One region of the Streptomyces sp. NPDC048600 genome, then DNA from elsewhere that is predicted to be linked to it. Evidence: predicted binding sites of a transcription regulator. Region 1 holds the regulator's gene; the other holds the start of a gene.
The links. The regulator HspR, encoded in region 1, represses chaperone genes until heat shock. The targets are predictions, from matches to a motif close to TTGAGNNNNNNNNNCTCAA.

Region 1 (9,112 bases):
AGCGCAACACCACGATCCCGACCAAGCGGTCCGAGATCTTCACGACGGCCGAGGACAACCAGCCGTCCGTGCAGATCCAGGTCTACCAGGGCGAGCGCGAGATCGCGGCGTACAACAAGAAGCTCGGGATGTTCGAGCTGACCGGTCTGCCGCCGGCCCCGCGCGGTGTCCCGCAGATCGAGGTCTCCTTCGACATCGACGCCAACGGCATCATGCACGTGACCGCGAAGGACCTGGGCACGGGCAAGGAGCAGAAGATGACCGTCACCGGCGGCTCCTCGCTGCCGAAGGACGAGGTCGACCGGATGCGCCAGGAGGCCGAGCAGTACGCGGACGAGGACCACCGCCGTCGCGAGGCCGCCGAGACCCGCAACCAGGGCGAGCAGCTCGTCTACCAGACGGAGAAGTTCCTCAAGGACAACGAGGACAAGGTCCCCGGCGAGGTCAAGACCGAGGTCGAGGCCGCCGTCGAGGAGCTGAAGACCGCGCTCAAGGGCGAGGACACCGCCGAGATCCGCACGGCCACCGAGAAGGTCGCCGCGGTCTCCCAGAAGGTCGGCCAGGCGATGTACGCCGACGCCCAGGCCGCGCAGGCCGCCGGTGGCGCCGGTGCCGAGACCCCGAAGGCCGACGACGACGTCGTCGACGCCGAGATCGTCGACGAGGACCGCAAGGACGGTGCCGCGTGACGGAGGAGACCCCGGGCTTCGAGGAGAAGCCCGACGTCCCCTCCGGCGCCACCTCCGACGACGCCGAGCCGAAGGCCGACTCCCCCGCGAACGCGGAGGGGGCGGCCCCGGCCGGGGACTCAAGCACCGACGCGGGTCTGGTGGCCCAGCTGGACCAGGTCCGCACCGCGCTCAACGAGCGCACGGGCGACCTCCAGCGCCTCCAGGCCGAGTACCAGAACTACCGCCGCCGGGTCGAGCGTGACCGGATCACGGTCAAGGAGATCGCGATCGCGAACCTCCTGACCGAGCTCCTGCCCGTGCTCGACGACATCGGGCGCGCGCGGGACCACGGCGAGTTCGTCGGCGGCTTCAAGTCCGTCGGTGAGTCGCTGGAGACCGTCGCCGCCAAGATGGGCCTCCAGCAGTTCGGCAAGGAGGGCGAGCCCTTCGACCCGACGATCCACGAGGCCCTGATGCACTCCTACGCCCCGGACATCACCGAGACGACCTGCATCGCGATCCTCCAGCCGGGGTATCGCATCGGCGAGCGCACCATCCGCCCCGCGCGGGTGGCCGTCGCCGAGCCGCAGCCGGGCGCGCAGGGCGTCAAGTCCGAGGCCGACGAGAGCGCGGCGGGCGACGACAAGGACAACGGCCCTGAGGAGGGCTGACGTAGAGACCGGACGGAAGGAGGGACGTCGAGGATGAGCACCAAGGACTTCATCGAGAAGGACTACTACAAGGTTCTCGGCGTCCCCAAGGACGCCACCGAGGCCGAGATCAAGAAGGCGTACCGGAAGCTCGCCCGCGAGTTCCACCCGGACGCCAACAAGGGCAACGCCAAGGCCGAGGAGCGCTTCAAGGAGATCTCCGAGGCGAACGACGTCCTCGGCGACCCCAAGAAGCGCAAGGAGTACGACGAGGCCCGCGCGCTGTTCGGCAACGGCGGATTCCGCCCGGGGCCGGGCGCGGGCGGCGGCTCGTTCAACTTCGACCTCGGCGACCTCTTCGGAGGCGGCGGCGGTGCGCAGCAGGGCGGCTTCGGCGGAGGCTTCGGCGATGTGCTCGGGGGCCTGTTCAACCGGGGCGGTGCCCCCGGCACCGGCACCCGGACGCAGCCCAAGCGCGGCCAGGACATCGAGTCCGAGGTCACGCTGAGCTTCACCGAGGCCATCGAGGGCGCGACCGTCCCGCTGCGGATGTCCTCCCAGGCCCCGTGCAAGGCCTGCTCCGGCACCGGCGACAAGAACGGCACGCCCAGGGTGTGCCCGACCTGCGTCGGCACCGGGCAGGTCGCCCGTGGCTCCGGCGGCGGCTTCTCGCTCACCGACCCCTGCCCGGACTGCAAGGGCCGCGGCCTGATCGCGGAGAACCCCTGCGACGTCTGCAAGGGCAGCGGCCGGGCCAAGTCCTCGCGCACCATGCAGGTCCGCATTCCCGCCGGGGTCTCCGACGGGCAGCGGATCAGGCTGCGAGGCAAGGGCGCGCCCGGTGAGCGCGGCGGTCCGGCCGGTGACCTCTATGTCGTCGTGCACGTGGGCGAGCACCCGGTGTTCGGCCGCAGGGAAGACAACCTGACCGTGACCGTGCCGGTGACCTTCGCGGAGGCCGCGCTCGGCGGTGAGGTGCGGGTGCCCACGCTGGGCGGCCCGGCCGTCACCCTGAAGCTGCCCGCCGGTACGCCCAACGGCCGCACGATGCGCGCCCGCGGCAAGGGCGCGGTCCGCAAGGACGGCACCCGCGGGGATCTGCTGATCACCGTCGAGGTGAGTGTCCCGGCGGAGCTGTCGGGGAAGGCTCGTGACGCACTGGAGGCGTATCGCGAGGCGACCGCGGACGAGGACCCGCGGGCGGACCTGTTCGAGGCCGCGAAGGGAGCATGAGCCAGATGGACGGCCGTCGACGCAACCCCTATGAACTGACCGAGGAGACCCCGGTCTACGTCATCTCGGTGGCGGCCCAGCTCTCCGGCCTGCACCCGCAGACACTGCGCCAGTACGACCGCCTCGGCCTGGTCTCGCCCGACCGCACGGCCGGGCGCGGCCGTCGCTACTCGGCCCGTGACATCGAACTGCTCCGTCAGGTGCAGCAGCTGTCGCAGGACGAGGGCATCAACCTGGCCGGCATCAAGCGCATCATCGAACTGGAGAACCAGGTCGCGGCCCTGCAGTCCCGGGTCGCGGAGATGGAGGCGGCGCTCGACGGGGCCGCCGCGGCCATGCGCCAGCGCGAGGCCGCGGTGCACGCCTCGTACCGGCGCGATCTGGTGCCGTACCAGGAGGTGCAGCAGACCAGCGCGCTGGTGGTGTGGCGGCCGAAGCGCCAGCAGCCGGGGGACTGATCCGAAGGCTGTGCACGGCAGGGGCCCGGAGGTTCTTTTCGAACCTCCGGGCCCTGCCGTGTGTGCCCCGCTCCGGTCGCCGCCGCGGTGATCGTCGTGTGTGGCGGAAAACTGAAGACCGTTTGTGATCATGACGCGCGTAGAAAGCGATCGCTTGTGCAGGGATTTCGCTGTGTCTTCACATACTGAACGGAAGGTGATGTTGCCATCTCGTTAAGTGATAACTCTTGACGCTGAGTGTGGCGACGCGTTGTCTTTTCAGTCACCTGGGCGTGGTGTCGCGCCCATGTCCGTAACACACCGAAGTGAGCCCCTGAATGCGTCGTATCGCCATGACCGCGGTCGCGTCCGCGCTGACCCTCTCGCTCGCCGGCTGCGGCGTTCTCGACGCGACCGGGGGCGGCGACGAGGCGAGCCCCACCAGGGGCAACGACATCAAGGTGGGCCTGCTGCTGCCGGAGAAGGTCAACTCCCGGTACGAGAAGTTCGACTATCCGATCATCAAGGCCAAGGTCGCTGCGCTCACCAACGACAAGGGCGACGTGGTCTACGCGAACGCCGAGCAGAACGCGGACAAGCAGGAGAGCCAGCTCGAGAAGATGATCGCCGACAGTGTCGACGTCATCCTGCTCGACGCCGTCGACTCGCACGCGATAGCGGGCGCCGTGCAGCGCGCCAAGGACGCCGGCATCCCGGTCATCGCCTACGACCGTCTGGCCGAGGGCCCGATCGACGCGTACATCTCCTTCGACAACGAGCTCGTCGGCGAGGTGCAGGGGCGCACCCTGCTGGACGCGATGGGGCCGCGGGTCGACTCCTCGGACAAGATCGTCATGATGAACGGCTCGCCCACCGACCCGAACGCCAAGCAGTTCAAGAACGGCGCCACGTCGGAGCTGAGCGGCAAGGTGACGATCGCCAGGTCCTACGACACCAAGGACTGGGACCCGAAGAACGCCCAGGCCAACATGACCGAGGCGATCAACGCGGTCGGCGCGGGCAACATCGCCGCCGTCTACTCGGCGAACGACGCCATGGCCGGCGGCATCATCAAGGCGCTGGAGGCCGCGGGCGTCACCGAGCTGCCGCCCATCACCGGGCAGGACGCCGAGCTGGACGCCGTGCAGCGCATCGTCTCCGGCGAGCAGTTCATGAGCGTGTACAAGTCCTACCCGGCCGAGGCCGAGGCCGCCGCGGAGATGGCGGTCGCGCGGGTCCAGGGGCGTGACATCCAGTTCGACGCGCTCACCCGTGACAAGGTCGTCAGCCCGACCCAGGAGAAGGTCCCGGCCCAGCTGGTCGGCGTGGTCGCGCTCACCCGCGAGAACATCGCGGAGACGGTGATCGCCGACGGCATCTACAAGATCTCCGACATCTGCACGGCCGAGTACAAGGACGACTGCGAGGCGATCGGCCTCACGTAGCCCCTCCGGGGGTGGGGCGCGGGTTCCCTCCCGGCGGGCCGTGCGCGAGACGCCCCTGCGGGCCGCGTGCCCCTGGGGACGGTGGGTGGCTTGTCTGCGATGTGTCTGCGGGCCGCATGTGGCCGATCGCGCAGTTCCCCGCGCCCCCAGAAAGGGCGGTGCCGGCATCGCCCTCAAGGGGCGCGAGGAACGGCGCGAGCAACCACAGACCACCCGCACAGGCAGGGTCTTTAGGGGCGCGGGGAACTGCGCGAGCAACCACGAATCACCCGGAACCCAGGCCAGCCAGGCAGGGTCTTTGGGGGCGCGGGGAACGGCGCGAGCAACCACGGATGACCCGCACCTGGAATCGCGCGTCGTCCAGGCAGGTCCTCAGGGGGCGCGGGGAACTGCGCGAGCAGCCACGGATGACCCGCACCTGGAATCGCGCGTCGTCCAGGCAGGTCCTCAGGGGGCGCGGGGAACTGCGCGAGTGGCCACGGGTCACCCGGACTCGGGATCGTGCGCCGGCCAGGCAGAGGTCTTAGGGGCGCGGGGAACTGCGCGAAAAGCCACGGATGACCCACACTCGGGATCGGGCGCCGGCCAGGCAGGTCCTCAGAGGGCGCGGGGAACTGCGCGAGTCGGTCGTGGACCTCCCGTACCAGAACCACACCCCGGTGGCAGCCCTGCGTGCAGCTTGTTGCGTGTGGGGGTTCATGGGGGTGGGACGAAGCACGGCGAAGGGGTGGTTTCCGGTGGTCACCCCAGGGGGAGCCGTGTTGCGGGAGCCAGCCCGCGCCGCGCATAGTTGCGCTGCGAGACGCGGGAGTCGGGGGTGGGACAGGCGATGGCCGGGCACGGGACGGAGGAGCACCCGCACGGTGCCGACCGGCTGTGCGCCGCCGCGGACCGCGTCTACTCCCGCGCCGTGCGCCGCGGCAGAGTCCCCCGCTCCGACGCCGACGACGTCACCTGCCTCCTCGACCTCGCCCTGCTGCACCCCGACCCCGACGACATGGACTGGCTGGTGCCGACCGCGCCCCAGGAGGTCATGACACGGCTCCTGCGCGGCGTCCACGACGAGGTCAGCGCCAGCCAGCGCCGCGTGGGCGAAGCGGTCGCCGCCGTCGAGCGCTACGCCGGGCTCGGCATGGGCGAACCGCGGCCTGCCGTAGGCGAGGGCACCGCGATCCGCGTACTGGACGGCCCGGCCCGCATCCAGGCGGCCCTGGACGAGGCCACCGACGCCTGCACCGCGGAGGTGCTCACCGTGCAGCCCGGCGGCATCCGGCGCGAGCACGAACTGACCGAGGGCCTGCACCGGGCCCTGGCCCTGCGCGCCCGGGGCGTGCGCATGCGCGACCTGTACAACCACGTCGCCCGGCACGGCCAGGGCCTGCTGCACTACCTGGAACTGATGGGCGACGCCGTGGAGGCCCGCACCCTGGACGAGGTCGTCGACCGCCTCATCCTCTTCGACCGCACGGTCGCCTTCATCCCCGCCAACCCCGAGCGCACGGTGGCCCTGGAACTGCGTCACCCGGGCCTGGTCGCCTACCTGGTGACGGTCTTCGAGCGGCTGTGGCGCACGGCCGTGCCGCTCACCGAGGCGATCCCGGAGCCCGGCATCGAGGGCTCTCGCACCGTGAGCAGTCCATCGCCGCCCTGCTCGCCGAGGGCCACCAGGACGCGGTCATCGCCGAGCGCCTCGGCATCAGCGTGCGCACCTGCCGCGCCCACATCGCCCGTCTGTCGGAGACCCTGGGCGCGGCCAGCCGGGCCCAGCTGGGCGTCCGTATCGCCCGGGCCGGGCTCGACGGACCGGCCCCCGACCCCTCCCCGGCCGGAGTCACGCTTCCCGATCCAGGATCGCCGAGCGTGCGATGAGATAGCCGAGCTGCGCCCGGCTGTCACTGCCGAGGGTGGCGGCGAGCTTCGCGATGTGGACGCGCGCGGTACGGATGTTCATGCCGAGCCGGTCGGCGATGACGGCGTCGGTGTGCCCCTCCACGAGCAGCGCGGCGATCGCGCGCTGGCGCGGGGTGATCCCGTCCAGGGTGGGCTGCTGGACGGCCTGCGGGTACATCGGGGTGGCCAGGCGCCACAGCCGGTCGAAGGCGGTCGCCAGATAGTCCACCAGCGCCGGGACGCGCACCTCGAGGGCCAGACTGCCGTCCTTGTCGCCGGGCATGAAGGCCACCGCGCGGTCGACGATGATCAGCCGGTCCGTGATCTCGTCCAGCGTGCGGGCCTCGGCCTCGCCGCGCAGCTGCTCGTAGCGGGCGGCGACGAGCGGCATGTGCCGCTGGGTGTGCTGGTAGAGCGTGCGGATGCGCAGCCCGCGGTCCAGCAGCGCCTGGTCCCGCTCCAGCGCCACGGCCTGCGCCCGCTCGCCCCGGGTGCTGCTGTAGTTGCTGTTCGGCTGCACGCACAGCACCTCGCCGGCCGCCTCGGTCATCGCCTCGGTGATCGCCCGGTTGATCCGCTCGGTCCCGCTGAGCACGGTGATCGCGGGCAGTTCCTCCGGCACGGTCGCCCGCCCGTCCAGCCGCATGAGGGGCTCGAACATCTCGGCCAGCCGTGCCTCCCGCCGGCGCTGCTCCGCCACGGCCTCGGCGGAGGTGTGCAGCAGCCGGTGCAGGGCGAGGGCCGGCGCGACCGGTTCCAGCCGGTCGGGGTCCGTGACGTCCGGCTGGAGCAGCCCGTGGTCGACGAGACAGGGCGCGGGCCGCGCCTCCGCGGTGTGCAGATGCCCGTCGCGCAGGGCCCGCTCGTACAACCGGGTCCCGGCGGGGCACAGTTCGTCCACCCCGTGGTGGGGATGTGGGGTCACGCGTGTGCTCCCTCCTGGTCGAGGATGCCGGATCCGGCGATGAGGTAACCGAGTTGCGCCCGGCTGTCGCTGCCGAGGGTGGCGGCGAGCTTGGCGATGTGGATGCGGGCGGTGCGGACGTTCATGCCGAGCCGGTTCGCGACGACGGCGTCGGTGTGCCCTTCCACCAGCAGGGCGGCGATGGCCCGCTGACGGGGCGTGATGCCGTTCAGGGTGGGCTGCCGGACGGCCTCGGGGTACATGGGGGTGGCCAGCCGCCACAGTCGCTCGAAGGTGGTCGCCAGGTATCCGACGACGGCGGGGGCGCGGACCTCCAGGGCCTGGGTGCGGTCGCTGCTGGCGGGGAGGAAGGCGACGGCGCGGTCGACGATGATCAGGCGTTCGGTGATCTCGTCCAGGGTGCGGGCCTCGGTGTCGCCGCGCAGTTGCTCGTAGCGGGCGACGATGGGCGGTATGTGGCGCTGCGTGTGCTGGTAGAGCGTGCGGATGCGGGCTCCGCGGTCCAGGCAGGCCTGGTCACGTTCGAGGGCGATGCGCCGGTGCTGGGGGGACATGTGGGGCGCGTGCGGCTGGACGCACAGCATCTCCCGGGTCGCCCCGGCCATCGCCCGGGTGATGGCCTGGTTGATCCGGGTCATGCCGCTGAGCAGGGTGACCCCGGACGGGGAGGTGCCGCCGTGGCCGCCGGTCCGCAGCAGTGGTGCGAAGGTCTCGGCCAGCCGCGCCTCGCGCCGGCGCAGCCCGGCGATTGCTCGCGCGGACGTTTGCAGCGCGCGGTGCAGGGCGAGGGCCGGGGGAACGGGTTCCAGCCGCCCGGGGTCGGTGACGCCGGGCCGCAGCAGGCCCTGGTCGAGCAGACAGGGCGCGGCCGCGGCGTCCGGGCCGGTCACCGCGCCGTCCCGCAGGGCGCGGGCGTAGAGCTCCCGGCCGGGCTCACACAGTTCGTCCGCGCGGTGTGGGTGACCCTCGACGGGCATTCAGTGATCCCGTTCCAGGATTCCCGACTGCGCTATGAGAAAGCCGAGTTGGGCGCGGCTTCCGCTGCCGAGTGCGGTGGCCAGCTTGGCGATGTGCGCGCGGCAGGTGCGGACGTTCATGCCGAGACGGCGGGCGATGGCCTCGTCGACATGGCCCTCCACCAGGAGTTTGGCGATGGAGTACTGGATGTCGGTGATGCCGTCGGGGTCGGTCTCGTAGGGGGTGCCGACCTTGAGCGGGACCGCCCGGGTCCACATGAACTCGAAGACCTTGATCAGATAGCGGACCAGTCCGGGGTGGCGCAGCTCCAGGGCGACCTGGCGGTCCTCCCGGATGGGGATGAAGGCCACGGTCTCGTCGCAGATGATGAGCCGCTCCACCAGTTCGTCGATGGTGCGGACCTCGACCTTGCCGTCGGCGATCTGCTCGACGTACGCCAGTGTCTCCGGGCTGTGCCGCGCGGTGTGCTGGTAGAGCGTGCGCAGCCGTACCCCGCGATCGAGCAGGGGGCGGTCGCGCTCCAGGCCCTTCATGAGGTTGCTCTCCAGGCGCCGGCCGCCGGGCTGCACGGCGAGCACCTCGGTGTGGCACTCCGAGGTGGCGAGGTTGAGGGCGGCGTTGATGCGGTCGCGGCCCTCCAGCACGGTCATGGAGTGGGGGAGGGCGGTGTCCTGGAGGCCGAGGGCGAGGAACTGCTCGAAGGAGTCGGCGAGCTGGACGGACTGCCGTCTGCGCTCGGTGATCTCCCGCTCCAGGGGGTGGAGATGCTGTGCCAGTGCGACGGACGGCGGAACCGGGCGCAGCCAGTTCACGTCGTCGGGATCGGGGTGCAGGAGTGCGAACTCCATGAGGCAGGGGGCGACTTCCACCTCCGTCCGCGCGA
Region 2 (9,112 bases), on a different contig from region 1:
AGTCCGTCGACCCGGCGGACCTGGGACTGCCGGGCGGTGACCACGGACTGCGCCTCGCCGGTGCCGGGATGGTCGTCGTCACGACCCCGCGCGGGGACGCCACCCTGATCCTGGACTGCGACTTCGCCGTCGACACCCCGACCGCCGCCCTCGCCCCCTGGCTCGCGGCCACCTGCTTCGAACGCGCGGCGTTCACCCTCGGCGGGCGGCCCCTGCTCGACGTGATCCAGGCCCGGCTGAACCTGCCCGAGCCGCTCGCCTTCGGCCAGAACGTCCACCAACTCGTCCAGCCCGGCGGCCAGTTGCTCACCGAGCTGCTCACCGCGGCGGGCTCCGGCCAGGACGCCCTCGCCGAGCCGCTGAACGAGCTGATCTACCGTGGCAAGCTGCCCGGCGCCCCGCGTCCCGACATCAGCGTGCCGCCCAACCTGTACATCCAGGGTGTGACCCTGGCCGCGCACGGCCGCGGGGTGTCCGTGCAGGCCGGCTGGGCACCGCACGTGGAGAACGCCCTCACCCTGGTCGCCGTCGGCATGCTGTCCGCGCTCGCCGTGCTCCAGCGCACCCGGCTGAAGTCGTTCGGGATGATGCGGCTCAACCAGCGGGCGACTCCCGGTTCACCCCGCGCGGCCCGCGAGCTGATCTCCGAACTGTCGGCGGGCGTCAACGAGCTCCAGCTGGACCTGGCGTTCGGCGTGGAGGCCTATGTCGACTCCCTGCTGATCCCTGAGATGCTCACCGAGGCCTTCCAGTCCTCCCTCGGCGAGTCCTTCGGCATCCGCGACAGCCTGGAGAACTCCGCTCGCATGATCGAGCGGCTCACCTCCGTCATCGCCGCCCGCTCGGCGAGCCATGACGCCGCCCTCGCCGACGAGAAGGAGCGCCGCGACGGCATCGTCTCCGGCCTGCTCGCCGTGGCCACGCTGATCGCCCTGCCGCCGACCCTGCTGCTGGCCTTCTTCGGCGCCAACGCCTCCGACGTCGACGACACCCGCTCCGTCCTCGACTTCGGTGTCTACGGGTGGGCGTACACCACGGCCTGGCTGCCCTTCGTGCTGCTGGTCGCCGTCGGGTGGCTGCGGCTGCGCCACCGGCCGGACCGGAACCCGGCCCCGGCCCCCTCGCCCGTCCCTCCGGGCACCCCGCCAGCCTCACCCCTGCCCGCGCCCCGTCCCCCGGCCGGGCCGTGACCGCCAGGGCCGCGACCGGCGCGATGCTCCCCTGACCACCCCTCGCGCCCCCGATGCCCCATTGACAAGAAAGCACTCAAGTTTTGTGCTGGAGGTGGCAGGCGATCGGGGACGCCCTGGCGGAAGGGGACGGCGATGGCACGTGCGGTCGGGATCGATCTCGGAACGACCAACTCGGTGGTGGCCGTACTGGAGGGCGGTGAGGCAACCGTCGTCGCGAACGCGGAGGGCGCGCGGACCACCCCCTCGGTGGTGGCCTTCGCCAAGAACGGCGAGGTGCTGGTCGGGGAGGTCGCCAAGCGGCAGGCGGTCACCAACGTCGAGCGCACCGCGCGCTCGGTCAAGCGGTACATGGGCGACACCCGGTGGCACTTCCCGGAGCAGGGCTCCGTGGACGGCACCCGCTACCGGGCCCAGGAGCTGTCGGCCCGGGTGCTCCAGAAGCTCAAGCGGGACGCCGAGGCCTATCTCGGCGAGGACGTCACCGACGCCGTGATCACCGTCCCCGCCTACTTCGACGACGCCCAGCGGCAGGCGACCAAGGAGGCCGGGGAGATCGCGGGCCTGAAGGTGCTGCGGATCATCAACGAACCCACCGCCGCCGCCCTCGCCTACGGCCTGGACCGCGGCGAGGAGCAGACCGTGCTGGTCTTCGACCTGGGCGGCGGCACCTTCGACGTGTCCCTGCTGGAGATCGGCGACGGCGTCATCGAGGTCAAGGCCACCAACGGCGACACCCGCCTCGGCGGCGACGACTGGGACCAGAGGATCGTCGAGTACCTGGTCAAACGCTTCCAGGGGCAGCACGGCGTCGACCTCGGCCGGGACAAGATGGCCGTGCAGCGACTGCGCGAGGCCGCCGAGCGCGCCAAGATCGAACTGTCCAGCTCCACCGAGACCAACATCAACCTGCCCTATGTCACCGCCTCCGCCGAAGGCCCCCTGCACCTGGAGGAGAAGCTCACCCGCGCCCAGTTCCAGGAGCTCACCGCCGATCTGCTCGACCGCTGCCGCAAGCCCTTCCACCAGGCGGTGAAGGACGCGAACCTCAAGCTCTCCGCGATCGACCACGTCATCCTGGTCGGCGGCTCCACCCGGATGCCCGCCGTCACCGACCTGGTGCGCGAGCTGACCGGCAAGGACCCGCACAAGGGCGTCAACCCCGACGAGGTCGTGGCCGTCGGCGCCGCCCTCCAGGCCGGTGTCATCCGCGGCGACGTCAAGGACGTGCTGCTGCTGGACGTCACCCCGCTGTCCCTGGGCATCGAGACCAAGGGCGGCATCATGACGAGGCTGATCGAGCGCAACACCACGATCCCGACCCGCCGTTCGGAGATCTTCACCACCGCCGAGGACAACCAGCCCTCCGTCGGCATCCAGGTCTACCAGGGCGAACGCGAGATCGCCGCGTACAACAAGAAGCTCGGCACCTTCGACCTCGCAGGGCTGCCGCCCGCGCCGCGGGGCGTGCCGCAGATCGAGGTCGCGTTCGACATCGACGCCAACGGGATCATGCACGTCTCGGCCAAGGACCTCGCCACCGGCCGCGAGCAGAAGATGACCGTGACCGGAGGCTCGGCGCTGCCCAAGGACGACATCGACCGCATGATGCGGGATGCGGAACAGTACGCCGAGGAGGACCGGGGCCGCCGTGAGGCCGCCGAGGCCCGCAACCAGGCCGAGCAGCTCGTCTACCAGACCGAGCGGTTCCTGCGCGACAGCGGCGACAAGGTCCCCGCCGACACCCGCGCCGAGGTGGAGGCCGCCGTCACAGGCCTCAAGACCCTGCTGGACCAGGGCGCCGACACCGCCCCCCTGCGCGCCGGCATCGAGAAGCTGGCCTCGGTCAGCCAGCGGATGGGCCAGGCCATGTACGCGAACGCCCGGGCCGGACAGCCGTCCGGCACCGAACAGCCCACCGAGCCCCCGCCGGACGAGGACGGCGTGGTCGACGCCGAGATCGTCGACGAGGACCGCGACCGGCGCGGGGGAGCGGCCTAGGACCCTGGCCAGGAGCCGACGGGCGGGGGAACGCGACGGGAGGGACTGCGACCCCGCGTGCCCGGCCCGGCTAGGACCCCGCGCGCTCCCAGCCCCGCCGCTCCGGCCGCGGCCCGAGCTGCTTCGGGTCGCGGCTGCGGTAGACGATGTACGGGCGGAACAGGTACTGCACGGGCGCGCTGAACATATGCACCAGCCGCGTGTACGGCACCATCGCGATCAGCACCATGCCGATCGCCGCGTGCACCTGGTACAGCACCGGCACGTCCGCCATCAGCGCGGTGTCCGGGCTCAGCGTGAACAGACTGCGCGCCCAAGGGCCGATGGACTCGCGGTAGTTGTAGCCGTCGCCGGAGGAATGGGAGAGCTTGGCGACCATGCCGAGCACGATCGCGCCCAGCAGGAACACGTACATGGCCTTGTCGTTGGCCGTCGTCGCGCGGAACACCGGGGCGTTGGTGCGGCGCCGGTAGATCAGCAGCACGATCCCGACGACCGTGAGCACCCCGGCCGCGGTGCCGCCGTACAGCGAGAACAGATGGTAGGTGTGCTCGCTGACGCCCACGTCGTCCGTCCAGGACATCGGGATGAACAGCCCGACGAGATGGCCCACCAGGACGAAGAGGATGCCGTAGTGGAAGGCCGGCGAGGCGATGCTCAGCAGCTTCGACTCGTAGACCTGCGAGGAGCGGGTCGTCCAGCCGTACTTGTCGTAGCGGTAGCGCCAGATCAGCCCGGCGACCAGCAGGGCGAACGCGAGATACGGCACGACGCCCCAGAGGAAGACGGTCATGGGCGCGCTCCAACGGGTGCGGGCGGCAGCGTGGCGCACACCGCGTCCAGGACGCGGGCGTACGGGGTGCCGAAGGCGGTCAGCCGGGAGCGGAGCTGCTCCAGGCCGCTGCGGTGCCCGGCCAGCAGGCCGGTGTCACCGGTGCGGGCGGTGAACTCCAGCACCGCGGGCAGGTAGTCGGGCAGTTCCTCGCCGGTGAACTCCAGTCCGTGGGCGCGGTAGACGTCCTTGAACCGCACCAGCGACATACCGCGCCGCCTGGTGTCCCCGTCCTGCCACCAGCTCAGATACAGGCTGTGCCGGTTCTTGAAGTCGAAGACGCGCACATAGTGCTCGGCCAGTTCACGGTCCGGGGTGACGGCCGCGTGGTCGGTGAACTCCCGTAGTTGCGGGGCGGCTTCGCGCAGCAGCGGCAGCCGCGCCCGGAAGTCGTCGTCCGGGTAGGTCAGACACAGCGCGGCCGCCTGGTACAGCACGGCGTCGGAGGGCATCAGGCCTCCTCGGAGTCGTCGGAGGTCTGCCGCCTGCGCAAGCCGTGGAAGTTCTCCACCGACACCAGCGGCAGCCGTCTGCGGCCGGAGTCCTGGCCGAACGGACCGTCGCCGCCCATGCCCGGCCCGCCCTCGTAGTCCAGGCTGCACCCCTCCGGCAGCGCCGACTCCTCCAGCCGGCGCGCGTCGCCCACGGCCGCGGTCGGAATGACGTACCGCTGCTCGTACTTGGCGATCGCCAGCAGCCGGTACATCTCCTCGATCTCGTCCGGCGTCATGCCGACCGCCGCGGCGACCGACGGGTCGGGCTCCTCGCCCAGGTTCACCGCCCGCATATGGGCGCGCATCGCGGCGAGCTTCTCCAGCGAGGCGCGCACGGGCCCCACGTCGCCGGCCGTGAACACCTCCGCCAGGTACTCCAGCGGAATCCGCAGGGTGTCGATGGCGCCGAAGAGATTGCCCGCGTCCTCCCCGTCGTGCCCGCTCTCGCTGAGCGCGTCCACCACCGGCGACAGCGGAGGGATGTACCAGACCATCGGCAGGGTCCGGTACTCCGGGTGCAGCGGCAGCGCCACCCGGTAGTTGCTGATCAGCGTGTGCACAGGCGAGCGGCGGGCCGCCTCGATCCAGTCGTGGGGGATGCCGGCCTCCTCGGCCGCCCGCCGCACCACCGGGTCCTCGGGGTCGAGGAACACGTCCAGCTGGGCCTCGTACAGGTCCTTCTCGTCCGGTGTGGCGGCGGCCGCCGTGACCCGGTCGGCGTCGTACAGGACGACCCCGATGTAGCGCAGCCGGCCCACACAGGTCTCGGAGCACACCGTCGGCTGGCCCACCTCGATGCGCGGGTAGCACATCGTGCACTTCTCGGCCTTGCCGGTGGAGTGGTTGAAGTAGACCTTCTTGTACGGGCATCCGGTCACGCACATCCGCCAGCCCCGGCACTGGTCCTGGTCGACCAGCACGATCCCGTCCTCGCTGCGCTTGTACATCGCGCCGGACGGACAGGAGGCGACGCACGAGGGGTTGAGACAGTGCTCGCAGATGCGCGGCAGATAGAACATGAAGGCCTGTTCGTACTCGAACCGCACCTTGTCCGAGGCCTGTTGCCGGGTCCGCTCCACCATCGGGTCGAGGTCGCCGTAGGCGGGGGCGCCGCCCAGGCTGTCGTCCCAGTTGGAGGACCACTCGATCTTCATCGGCTTGCCGTCGAGCTGGGAGACGGGGCGGGCGACCGGGTAGTCCCCGCCGAGCGGGGCGTCGGTGAGGTTGCGGTACTCGTACGTCCAGGGCTCGTAGTAGTCCTTGATCTCCGGCAGCTTGGGGTTGGAGAAGATCCCGGCGAGCTTCTTGAACCGGCCGCCCGCCTTCAGCCGCAGCGCGCCGCGCCGGTTCAGCTCCCAGCCGCCGCGCCAGGTGTCCTGGTCCTCGTAGCGGCGGGGATAGCCCTGGCCGGGCCGTGTCTCGACGTTGTTGAACCAGACGTACTCCATGCCGCGCCGGTTGGTCCATGCCTGCTTGCAGGTCACCGAGCAGGTGTGGCAGCCGATGCACTTGTCGAGGTTCATGACCATCGCGACCTGCGCCATGCAGCGTCCGATGGGGGCGTCACCACGGGGCATCAGTACTCGACCTCCTGGGCACGACGGCGGATCACCGTCACCTCGTCGCGCTGGTTGCCGGTCGGCCCCAGGTAGTTGAACGCCCAGCTCAACTGGGCGTAGCCGCCGATGAGATGGGACGGCTTGAGCAGCACGCGGGTCAGCGAGTTGTGGATGCCGCCGCGCATCCCGGTCGTCTCCGTCCTCGGCACGTTCACCGTGCGCTCCTGCGCGTGGTGCATATAGACCGTGCCGGCCGGCATCCGGTGCGAGACGATCGCGCGGGCCACCACCACGCCGTTGCGGTTGACCGCCTCGATCCAGTCGTTGTCCTCGACTCCGATGGCGTCCGCGTCCTGCGGGGCCATCCAGATGGACTGGCCGCCCCGGGACAGCGCCAGCATGAACAGGTTGTCCTGGTACTCGGAGTGGATGGACCACTTGTTGTGCGGGGTGAGGTAGCGGACCGTCACCTCCCGCCGGCCGTCCGCCCCGAGCCGTGGCTCGCCGAACAGCCGGTTCATGTCCAGCGGCGGCCGGTACACCGGCAGCGCCTCGCCCAGTTCATGGATCCAGTCGTGGTCGAGGAAGAAGTGCTGGCGTCCGGTGAGGGTGTGCCAGGGCTTGAGATGCTCGGTGTTGAGCGTGAACGCCGTGTAGCGGCGCCCGCCCGACTCGCTGCCGGACCACTCCGGCGAGGTGATCACCGGCACCGGAGCCGCCTGGGTGTCGGCGTAGGTGACCCGTTTGCCCTCGTGCTCGGCGGACAGATGGGCCATCTCCTGCCCGGTCCTGCCCTCCAGCGTGTGGAAGCCCTGGGTGGCGAGCCGGCCGTTGGTCGTGCCGGACAGCGCGAGGATCGTGTTCGCCGCCTTCACGGCCGTGTCGAGCGAGGGACGGCCCTCGTACCCGGTCCCGTTCAGCTCGCGCAGATGGGCGACCTCCTCGTCCGGCTTCAGCGCGATGCCCTTGGCGGGCAGCCCGAGCCGCTCCACGAGGGGGCCGAGCGCCGCGAACTTCGCGCCGATCGCGGTGTAGTCGCGCTCCACCACCACCAGGTTCGGCATGGTCTTCCCCGGCACCGGGTCGCACTCGCCGCGCTTCCAGTCCCTGACGACACCGCCCGGCTGGGCCGTCTCCCCCGGGGTGTCGTGCTGGAGCGGCGCGGCCACCAGGTCCTTGCGCACGCCCAGATGGTCCACGGCCAGCTCGCTCAGCTTCTCGGCGAGGGCCTTGAAGGCGTCGAAGTCGGTGCGCGCCTGCCAGGGCGGGTCCACGGCCGGGGTGAAGGAGTGGACGTAGGGATGCATGTCCGTGCTGGACAGGTCGTGCTTCTCGTACCAGGTCGCGGCCGGCAGGACGACGTCCGACAGCAGGGTGGAGGAGGTCTGCCGGAAGTCCAGCGACAGCAGCAGGTCGAGCTTGCCCTCGGGCGCCCGCTCGTGCCACTTCACATCCCTCGGCCGGACGTCCTCGCCGGCCTCCTCGGCGCGCAGCGAGGAGTGGGTGCCGAGCAGATGGCGGGTGAAGTACTCGGCGCCCTTCGCGGAGGAGCCGAGCAGATTGGCCCGCCACAGGTTCAGCACGCGCGGCCAGTTCTCCGGGGCGTCGGGGTCCTCGCACGCGAACTTCAGTGTCCCGGCGCGCAGTTCGGCCACCGCCTTGGCGACCGGGTCGCCGAACGTCTCGCCGAGCTCCAGCGGATTGCGGTCGAAGGTCGGATACGACGGCATCCAGCCCGAACGCGCCGACAGGGCCAGGCAGTCGGCGCCCGTCATCCCCTCGAACCGGCCCTCGCCCAGCGGCGAGGCCAGCACGTCGGCGGTGAACCGGTCGTAGCGCCACTGGTCGGTGTTGAGGTACCAGTACCCGGAGCCGATCATCTGGCGCGGCGGGCGGGACCAGTCGCTCGCGGCGGCCAGCGTGGCCCAGCCGGTCACCGGGCGGCACTTCTCCTGGCCCACGTAGTGCGCCCAGCCGCCGCCGTTGCGGCCCTGGCAGCCGGTGAGCTGGAGCAGGGCCAGGAACGCGCGGTAGATGGTCTCCGAGTGGAACCAGTGGTTGGTGCCCGCGCCCATCAGGATCATGCAGCGGCCCTTGGACCGCTCGGCGGTCCGCGCGAACTCCCGGGCGATCTTCACGCACCTGGCCGCCGGCACCGAGGTGTGCGCCTCCTGCCAGGCGGGTGTGCCGGGGGCCGACGCGTCCTCGTAGGAGGCCGGCCAGGTGCCCGGCAGACCGGGGCGCCCGACACCGTACTGCGCGAGGAGCAGGTCGAACACGGTCGTCACCAGCGGGCCGCCGGGCAGCCGCATCGCCGGGACGCCACGGCGGACGACCTCTCCGCGTCCCTGCCCGTGCTCACCGCCCTCGGTGTCGAAGCGCGGCAGCAGCACCTCCACACCCGCTTCGCCCAGCAGCGTCAACCGCGGTTCGATGCCGTCGAGTTGCAGATTCCAGCGGCCCTTGCCCGACTCCGTCCAGCGGAAGCCCAGCGAGCCGTTCGGCACCTCGGGACGCCCGCTCACCTCGTCCAGCACGACCGTCTTCCACTCCGCGCCCTCCCCGCCCTGCCCCACCTCGGAGGCCCGCAGGAACTTGTGCGGCACATACGCCCCGTCCCGCTCGGCGAGCGTCACCAGGAAGGGCAGATCGGTGAACTTCCGTACGTAGTCCGAGAAGAACGGCGTCTCCCGGTCGACGAAGAACTCCTTGAGGATCACATGCCCCATCGCCAGGGCCAGCGCCCCGTCCGTGCCGGGGTGCGGATGCAGCCACTCGTCGGCGAACTTGGCGTTGTCCGCGTAGTCCGGGGCGACCACCACCACCTTCTGGCCGCGATAGCGGGCCTCCGCCATCCAGTGGGCGTCCGGGGTGCGGGTCACCGGCACGTTGGAGCCCCACATCATCAGATACGCCGCGTCCCACCAGTCCCCGGACTCCGGCACGTCCGTCTGGTCCCCGAACACCTGCGGGGAGGCGACCGGCAGATCCGCGTACCAGTCGTAGAACGACAGCATCGGCGCGCCGATCAGGGAG

Region 2: dnaK (molecular chaperone DnaK) is a predicted target of HspR. The motif match lies at 1,252-1,270, and genes of this name have one in related genera.

The regions. Positions count from the first base shown of each region.
Region 1 is NZ_JBVJGZ010000060.1:3,414-12,525, forward strand. It holds gene dnaK (molecular chaperone DnaK) at 1-689, shown strand, start outside; gene grpE (nucleotide exchange factor GrpE) at 686-1,342, shown strand; gene dnaJ (molecular chaperone DnaJ) at 1,376-2,554, shown strand; gene ACZ6SQ_RS38005 (heat shock protein transcriptional repressor HspR) at 2,560-3,012, shown strand; gene ACZ6SQ_RS38010 (sugar ABC transporter substrate-binding protein) at 3,330-4,436, shown strand; partial or broken gene ACZ6SQ_RS38015 (helix-turn-helix transcriptional regulator) at 5,266-6,305, shown strand; gene ACZ6SQ_RS38020 (helix-turn-helix transcriptional regulator) at 6,268-7,251, opposite strand; gene ACZ6SQ_RS38025 (helix-turn-helix transcriptional regulator) at 7,248-8,228, opposite strand; gene ACZ6SQ_RS38030 (helix-turn-helix transcriptional regulator) at 8,229-9,112, opposite strand, start outside.
Region 2 is NZ_JBVJGZ010000025.1:15,715-24,826, reverse strand. It holds gene ACZ6SQ_RS28590 (hypothetical protein) at 1-1,190, shown strand, start outside; gene dnaK (molecular chaperone DnaK) at 1,326-3,191, shown strand; gene narI (respiratory nitrate reductase subunit gamma) at 3,262-3,984, opposite strand; gene narJ (nitrate reductase molybdenum cofactor assembly chaperone) at 3,981-4,475, opposite strand; gene narH (nitrate reductase subunit beta) at 4,475-6,094, opposite strand; gene ACZ6SQ_RS28565 (nitrate reductase subunit alpha) at 6,094-9,112, opposite strand, start outside.